Regions from separate parts of the Thalassotalea sediminis genome, predicted to be linked through region 3. Evidence: predicted binding sites of a transcription regulator. Region 3 holds the regulator's gene; each other region holds the start of a gene.
The links. The regulator sigma-54, encoded in region 3, starts transcription at its own class of promoters, with help from an activator protein. The targets are predictions, from matches to a motif close to GTTGGCACGNNNNTNGNNT.
Positions count from the first base shown of each region.

Region 1: the regulator sigma-54 is predicted to act here: its motif matches at 1,331-1,349, upstream of QUE09_RS13380 (flagellar hook-length control protein FliK).
Region 2: the regulator sigma-54 is predicted to act here: its motif matches at 999-1,017, upstream of QUE09_RS15105 (hemerythrin domain-containing protein).
Region 4: the regulator sigma-54 is predicted to act here: its motif matches at 951-969, upstream of flgF (flagellar basal-body rod protein FlgF).

Region 1 covers NZ_AP027361.1:2,910,947-2,913,158, reverse strand. Annotated here, with positions in the region: gene fliI (flagellar protein export ATPase FliI) at 1-805, shown strand, start outside; gene fliJ (flagellar export protein FliJ) at 827-1,273, shown strand; gene QUE09_RS13380 (flagellar hook-length control protein FliK) at 1,424-2,212, shown strand, end outside.
Region 2 covers NZ_AP027361.1:3,312,541-3,314,752, forward strand. Annotated here, with positions in the region: gene QUE09_RS15100 (phospholipase A) at 1-466, opposite strand, end outside; gene QUE09_RS15105 (hemerythrin domain-containing protein) at 531-965, opposite strand; gene QUE09_RS15110 (DUF2721 domain-containing protein) at 1,396-1,878, shown strand.
Region 3 covers NZ_AP027361.1:3,193,489-3,195,700, forward strand. Annotated here, with positions in the region: gene lptB (LPS export ABC transporter ATP-binding protein) at 1-572, shown strand, start outside; gene QUE09_RS14615 (RNA polymerase factor sigma-54) at 627-2,135, shown strand; gene hpf (ribosome hibernation promoting factor) at 2,160-2,212, shown strand, end outside.
Region 4 covers NZ_AP027361.1:2,944,468-2,946,679, forward strand. Annotated here, with positions in the region: gene flgG (flagellar basal-body rod protein FlgG) at 1-152, opposite strand, end outside; gene flgF (flagellar basal-body rod protein FlgF) at 172-915, opposite strand; gene flgE (flagellar hook protein FlgE) at 1,080-2,212, opposite strand, start outside.

The DNA.
Region 1 (2,212 bases), 280 kb from region 3:
TGTTATCGTAGTCGGGTTAGTCGGCGAACGTGGTCGTGAAGTTAAAGAGTTTATAGAAGAAATTTTAGGTGAAGAAGGGCGTCAACGTTCAGTGGTTGTTGCGGCCCCAGCTGATAATTCGCCACTGATGCGTTTAAAAGGCTGTGAAACAGCTGTACAGATAGCTGAATATTTTCGAGATCAAGGGTTGAACGTACTGTTACTCATTGATTCAATCACCCGTTATGCACAAGCGCAACGTGAAATAGCGCTTGCTGTTGGAGAACCGCCCGCAACGAAAGGTTATCCACCATCAGTTTTTTCAAAGTTACCTCAACTTGTTGAACGTGCTGGTAATGGTGGTGATGGTCAAGGTGCTATCACAGCATTTTTTACTGTGTTAACTGAAGGTGATGATCTACAAGATCCAATTGCAGATGCCGCGCGGGCGATACTTGATGGCCATATTGTATTATCTCGTGAACTTGCCGATAGCGGACATTTCCCCGCCGTTGACATTGAAGGATCAATTTCACGTGTTATGCCAATGGTGACGAGTGAAGAACATCAAGAGCTAGCTAGGGGGTTAAAGCAGTTCTACTCATTATATCAACAAAACAAAGATTTAATTTCTATAGGCGCGTATAGCAAGGGAACGGATCCGAGAATCGATCAGGCAATTCAGTTATTACCGGTTATTAATTTTTTCTTGCAACAGAAAATGACAGAAATCGTTCCGTATGATCAAAGTTTAGAACAATTACAAGAAGTTATTGGTGCGGCACAGGCGCATGCACAGCAACAGAATACAGCGAATCAAGAATAACGTGATTGAAGGTAGTTATTGATGTCAATGAAGCAACTAAAAACGCTACATAAATTTGAGTCAGACAAAGAGCAGAAAGCTATTCAGCAATTGCAACTGGCTGAAAAAGATTACCAAGATAACGTAATGCGATTACAAAGCGTAGGGGAGTTCAGGTTGGAATATATGAAACGTCTCGATCAACGTGCGTTGTCAGGGGTTGATAGTGTCACGTATCGTCATTTTCACGCGTTCGTTGCTAAACTTGATAATGCTGCAGAGCAGGTTGAAATTGCTATTAAACAGGCGAAAGCCTTGATGGAACAACGTAAACAACAATGGATGTTACAACGACAAAAAGTGCAAGCTGTAGAAAAATTACAAGAAAAACAACAATTATTACTAACTAAAAAAGCAAACAGAGCTGAACAAGCAATGTTTGACGAAATAGCTGCCCAGCAATTCCTTAGACGTAATCATCATAGATAAGTTGTTTTGTATGTTGGTTAAGTATCAAAACACCCTATTTTCACTTTTTTATTATTAATTGGAATAGAATTTGCTTTATCTCTCTTAGGCTGTGCCTGAACCGTTTTGGGCAAGGCAACAACATCTAACTGATTAGTGAAGGTTTTTACGATGACACAAATGAACGTATTACCCGTAGAAGTTAACCAAGGTTCTGAAAATAAAGGATTATTATCTCATATTGGTTCAAATAAAGATTCAGGTGTAGATAGACAAACCTCAAGTTTTGCTGGTTACATGAACGAAAATCAAGCGAAGAATAACGGCAAAAAGCGGCAAGATCATGACCGTGACACTGTGGAAAGTCGCAAAAATAATGATGTATCGACCAAGCAAAGTGATCAAAAAGCAGATATAGATAAAACTGTAGAACAAAAAACAAAAGAAGATGCTGACGCTTCAACTCAAGCGGCGCAGAGCAAAGACAGTAATGAGCCTGTAAAGGAATCAAGCTCAGCAGAAGATGAAGCAATAACTAAAAATCAAGCGCAACAGTCTGAGCATTCTCAACCAGGTGAAACTAAAAAAGCATCGAAATTTGTTGATGCAGAGGTGCATAATACACGTGCTGAAGTGGCAATAAAGCTACTTGATTTTATCAATGCTTCTGAAGTTGTTTCAACAGAACACAGTAATGTTCATAAAAAAGCAATGCAAGAAGCATTAGAGGCTGCAAAGCAAATTAATGCGCAACAACAGCTTGAACAATCAGGTAAAAAGCCGTCAGAAACGGTTGAATTAGCGCATAAAGAACAAAAACTTGCCGCTGAAATTCAAGCGATATTGTCAGGTCGAAATAATAAAAACACATCAAATGAACAAAAACAAAATGAAGTTAATGTTGATGGGCAGATAAAAGCAATTCAATCTGAGGACGCAGATAAGAAAAATACCGACAAG
Region 2 (2,212 bases), 120 kb from region 3:
GATTTTTCCATGAATAAAATACCTCTGGTTCATAATTAGTTTCTCTGAATGGCTTTGAACCTTCGCTGTTATATACCTGCCAGAATGACGTTGCAGTAAAGCCAAAATATAAACCCGAATTATTTTGCTCGGTTAAATAAATAGGTAATTTAATACTCAGCTGATACTTCGCTTCGATGTTATCAATATTCTTTTGATTTAACCCTTTGGCGTCTAAAGGGTTTGGATCACTTACGTAGGTAAATGGCAACAAGTAGTTTTGACGATATTGAGAAATAGAAAACGGGTTTGATGTCGCTTTACTGTTTGATTTATCGCGTTCATCTAATATCGATTTTTGTTTACTTGCCTTCGCTTGAGGTTCTGTGTAGGCATAGGCAGAATTTAAGCTCAAAACAAACAGTAAAACGATCGTACTTACAATGCCTTTCTTGCTTATTAAATGATTAATGACAACTTGATGCATAGTCTTCCTTAAAGATACCGAACACCATTTTGGCTCGGTTATAGGTTATATTCGGCACGAAAAATTAGTGAGATGTTTGCATTTCTTGTTGATATTTTTTCGCTAATGACTTTTTCTGTTCATCCGTTAATACGCGACCAGCTTGTTGAAAAAACTCGCGTTCCTCTTCAGCAAGATGATGTAACACTTTATGCTGCAGCGCCTTCATCGTTTTTAACCAAGCAGAAGAACTCATATCAGTTGTTTCTAGTTCTGCTAAGTATTCGTCTATTTCCTGATGCTCGGCAATACCATGACGTGTGATATCAATAGTGCTATCTTCTGCAATCAAAGGTGCATAAAAATGACGCTCTTCGGCAACAGAATGTTGTGTTAAATGTTGTTTAAGATCACTGAAAAACGCTCTACGGCTTTTCGAGTTACCATTAGTTTCAACCAATGCTTTCATTAATAAACGTTGCTTATCATGATCACCGCGAATGGCGCTAAAAATATCCATTGTAAACTCCTCTATTACAAATTCACTTAGATATTGCTATATACATGCCAAAAGAAAAATAAACTCTTAACATATTGTTTTTATTTGGATTAATAAAGATCACGAAGAAAATTTACGCTGATAACATTGTAGTGACTATGTAAAATTTACAATACAAATGTAAGAGTCGCTAATCGCGGCAGATTTACCAACCTTTGGTACTGGCGAAGTAAAGTAACTTATTAAAAGATATTGGTTTAGCTATAAATTAAAGCCAAGCGAAATAATAATCCCGTACTAAAGTGATGACTAACAGACTATGCTGTAATAAAATTGAGAATGACTAAATTCAGTCTACTGATACACAGAGCCCCCTAAGTAACAAAAACTGCGTACGAACAATTATTATTACGCAGATGATCACAGCCATTTAAACAGAGCTCATGGAATTATGAATAATCAGATCTTAGACATTATTACGATTGGCGGGGTTATACAGTCAGCTGTAGCACCTGTGTTTTTGATAACGGGCGTTGCATCGCTTTTAGGGGTACTATCAAACAGACTTGCTAGAGCAATGGAGAGAGCCCGCAATTTAGAGTTTGCGATACCTAACACAGAAGACAGTTCATTAAAAAAAGCGCAATTTAATGAGCTCGACTACTTATGGACACGTATTTCGGTGCTCAATAAGTCGTATACCCTATGCTCATTGTGTGCCTTACTTTTATGTTTTGTTATTGTATTACTCTTTGTTAGTCATATATTTGCGATAAATTTATCAACAAGTATAGCCATGGTCTTTATTGCCGCCATGCTCAGCTTGATCATCGGACTAATAATGTCATTACGAGAAGTATTCATTGCAACGAAAGCCCTTCGCGCCCGCTTTAAAGAAAGAAATATAGACAAAGAAATGATCTTAAAAGAGTAGTATACATAGTGAGAATGGCACCAATACAAGCACCTTTAACAGTACCTCCAATTGCTTGTATCGAATAAAAGAATCAATAACACTCGAAATATGGCATGCTAGAGACGTATTTTATCTATCTGAAAACAAGAAGTACGTGACCATCAAATGCGGATTGTCAAAGTCAATATTTAAAAGTACAGCGTTGTGATAACAGTACAAAAAATTTGAAAATGAAATTACATAATCAAATTAGAAAACACTAAAAGGGCATCAATTATCATCAACACATTTGATTCTTAAGTTGCAAATTTAAGGCTATTTCAAACTCGCCGAAGCTAGTTTGAAATAGCCT
Region 3 (2,212 bases):
TAGTAAATAACGATAAAGGTACAATAACGTTAAATGACGAAGACCTTACACTGTTACCTATGCATGAACGTGCGCGCCGAGGTATAGGATACTTACCACAAGAGGCCTCGATCTTTCGTAAGTTAACCGTTTACGAAAATATCATGGCAATATTGCAAACAAGAAAAGAATTAACAGACATAGAACGAGAAGAGAAGTTAGAACATTTAGTAGAAGAATTTAACATAGGGCACATTACCGAAAATTTAGGCATGAGCCTATCTGGTGGTGAACGTCGTCGTGTTGAAATTGCCAGAGCACTTGCAGCTGACCCAAAATTTATATTGTTAGATGAACCATTTGCTGGCGTTGACCCAATTTCTGTAGGTGATATAAAAAAAATTATTCTACACTTAAAAAATAAAGGCATTGGCATATTAATAACCGACCATAACGTTAGAGAGACACTCGATGTTTGTGAGCATGCTTACATTGTTAGTCATGGTGAATTAATCGCCCAAGGTGATGCAGATCAAATCCTTGCAAATCAGCAGGTAAGAGATGTATACCTCGGTGAACAATTCACGTTATAGTTATGATATGCTTTAGAAAAAATAAGATTTACTTGAAAGGATAAGAAGTAATTAATGCGCCCAAGTCTGCAACTCCGAATTGGACAACAACTTACAATGACGCCGCAACTCCAGCAGGCGATAAAGTTATTGCAGTTGTCCACCTTGGATCTACAACAAGAAATTCAAGAGGCATTAGAAAGTAATCCTTTATTAGAGGTGGACGAATCTGCTTCGTCTTCAGACGATAACCAACCCGATAACTTAGAAGAAGCCTTTTCCGCAAAAACTAATGACGAGACAATAAATAATACTAGTGATGGCTCGGAAGATTCAACACCAACCGTTGATGAAATCAGCACCACTGAAGCGATGGATAAATCAGACATTCCTGAAGAGCTTAATATTGATACGACTTGGGACGAAAGTTACAGTGCTGGTGTATCTAATACTGGTGCCGCCCCTGCCTCAGATGATTTTGTTTATCAAGGTGAAACCACAGACTCCATTCAAGATCATTTGCGTTGGCAAATGAAATTAACCCCATTTTCTGAAACCGATGAAGCCATTGCAATGGCAATTATTGATGCCATTGACGACGCTGGATATTTAACGGTTACAACTGAAGAAATCCTAGAGTCTGTTGGCGTCGATGACGTTGAATTAGATGAAGTAGAAGCGGTCTTAAAACGTATAAATATGTTTGACCCTATAGGTGTTGGTGCGCGTTCAATTGCAGAATGTTTAACGATACAGTTAAACCAGTTTGATAAAGATACCCCTTGGGTTAACGAAAGTAAGATCGTGATTAATGAATATATTGATTTACTTGGTAACCGTGATTATCGACAAATCATGCGTAAAACACGTTTAAAAGAAGATCAATTACGTGAAGTTATTCGGTTAATTCAATCATTAGATCCTCGCCCTGGTGATTCTGTTATTCAAAGTGATGATCAGTATGTAATACCTGATGTTTCTGTTGAAAAGAAAAATGGTCGTTGGGTTGTAGAGCTAAACCCTGATACTGCGCCTAAACTAGCGGTTAACCAGCAATATGCTTCTATGGCTCGGTCAATGAAAAATTCGAATGATAGTCAATTTATTCGTTCAAATTTACAAGAAGCAAAATGGTTTATTAAGAGTTTAGAAAGCCGAAACGATACCCTATTAAAAGTATCAAACTGCATTGTGCAAAGACAACAAGGTTTTTTTGAACATGGGCCCGAAGCTATGCGTCCTATGGTTCTGAATGATATTGCCGAAGCAGTAGATATGCATGAATCAACGATTTCACGTGTTACTACACAAAAATATATGCATACACCACGTGGAATTTTTGAACTTAAGTATTTTTTCTCCAGCCATGTCAGTACAGAAAATGGTGGAGAATGTTCTTCAACAGCTATACGCGCTTTAATTAAAAAGCTTGTAGCTGCCGAAGTACCTGCAAAGCCTCTTAGTGACAGTAAAATGGCTGAACTATTGGCTGAACAGGGAATCAATGTTGCCAGACGGACTATAGCTAAGTATCGAGAATCGCTAAGTATTCCTCCGTCTAACCAACGTAAAAGTTTACTTTAACTCTCTAGTAGAAGGATACAGCTTATGCAAATTAATCTTGCCGGACATCATGTTGAAATTACTACCCCAATGCGTGA
Region 4 (2,212 bases), 250 kb from region 3:
TGGTTAATCGTTTGGTACAGTAAGTCTTCAAACACTGCACGGCTTTTTTTAAAACCAACAGTACTCGCGTTTGCGAGGTTATTTGAAATAACGGCAATCTCTTTTGTTTGCGCGTCTAAACCTGTTTTACTAATCCACAATGCTGGGTTCATAAATCACCTCAATAATTAGTTAAAAAGCACGCAATAGTGATGCGCTCGCTGAATCTATTTCTTCAGCGGTTTTCATAAGTTTTAATTGCATTTCAAATTGGCGCTGCAGTGAGATCATCTGTGTCATTTCGCTCACTGGATTAACGTTGCTAGATTCCAACATGCCACTTTGAATCGTAACGCCTAGATCTGCGTCTTGTTGATTAGCCAGTTCACCACGAAATAAGCCATCATTACCTCGCACTAAAGAACGTACGTCTGGATTTACTAACTTAATACGTCCAACCTCTTCTTGCACTGATGCTGGCGCGCCAGCTGGTTGAACCATAATCGTGCCGTCTTTTGAAATCTTTATGTTATTTACAGGTAATGGCAAAAACACTGGCCCCCCGTCACCCATGACTAAATCACCATTAGGTGTTTGAAGGTAGCCTTCTTCGGTAATGGTTAAATGACCATCTCGTGTGTAGGCTTCTAGGCCATCTTTTGCTTGAACGGCAATCATACCTGCGCCTTGCACAGCAATATCAAGATCACGCCCTGTAGTTTGCAAAGAGCCACTGTCAAAGTTTTGGCTAGCTTTTTCAGTCATGGCAAATACACGTGTCGGTAAACCTTCGCCAAATGCTTGCATAGAACGTGCTTGGGCAAGGTCAGCCTTAAACCCAGTCGTCTTTGCATTGGCAAGGTTGTTAGCATTTATCGCTAACGACTTCATGTTTTGCTTGGCACCACTCATGGCGATATAAAGCATTTTGTCCACGGTAAATTCCAATCTAAAAAAGTGATACTTTCAAAATGCAAGTAAAGTGCCAACTAATGTAATAAAGCTGGATAAAAATGAAGGGAGAGTAAAGTCAAGGAGAATTAGGTACAAAAAAGCCCTTAACTAACATTAAGGGCTTTATATTAATAACGTAAAATCTGTTATCTAATCTGTAAAATCGTTTGGTTTAACTGATTATCAACTTCAAGCGAACGTGAGTTAGCTTGGAAATTTCGTTGTGCAGATATTAAATCAATTAGCTCTGTGGTTAAGTTCACGTTTGATTGCTCAAGGGCTGACGATTGTACTGTACCAAAGGTACCTGTGCCAGCTTCGCCAGCGAGTGCTTCACCAGAGCTAATACTTTCTTTCCATGAAGTATTTCCTATTTGCGTTAAGCCCTGTTCGTTAGCAAAGTTAACGAGTGCAATACGTGACAATGGCTCTGATGTACCATTACTGTATGTTGCTCGAATCAAACCATCAGTATCAATATCAATACCAGTCAATCGACCAACGGCTAGCCCATCTTGTTCCAGTGCTGTAACTTCAAAATTTGAGGCAAACTGAGTTGGTTCATTGGCATTAGGGCCACCCGGATCTAAATTAAAGTCAATGGCAATGGTTTGGGTCGCATCTGCGCCATTAGCTAATATACCAGCACCTAACGGAAGCGTAACAATGCCGCCTTCTGCAGGTGTTGGTATCATCGAATCAAAATCACCAGAATTGGTAAAGGTTAACTGAGCACCAACAATACCACCAGGGGCTAAAGGACCAGATACGGTACCACCAACGGGGTTAGTACTACCACCTGCAGGATCTTCAATCGGTACTAATGTGCCATCGACCCCAGTAAATACATCCCAGGTATTTGCCGCAGATTTGACAAAATAATAGGTCATTACATGACTATCCCCTAAGGAATCAAACACAGTGACTGATGTAGAATGGTTATAAGTTAATGGATCAGTATGGTCAAAATTACCCGGTGCACCGGTAATAATGGCATCACCTGCGGGTAAGTTCATGCGAATATCCACTTCACTGGTTTGTGTTGGCGCACCAGATGAAGTTGGAATACGAATAGGAGAAGCGGTACTTAAACTCACTGACGCCGAAGATCCGTCAGCATTAACGGGGAAACCTAGTAGATGCTGGCCTTGTGAGTTGACCACAAAGTTACTGTCGTTTAATTTAAACTGGCCCGCTCGGGTGTATGAGGTTTCTAAGCTATCTAACTCAGGCACTGTAGCGAAAAAACCATTACCAGTAATAGCTAAATCTAAGGCGT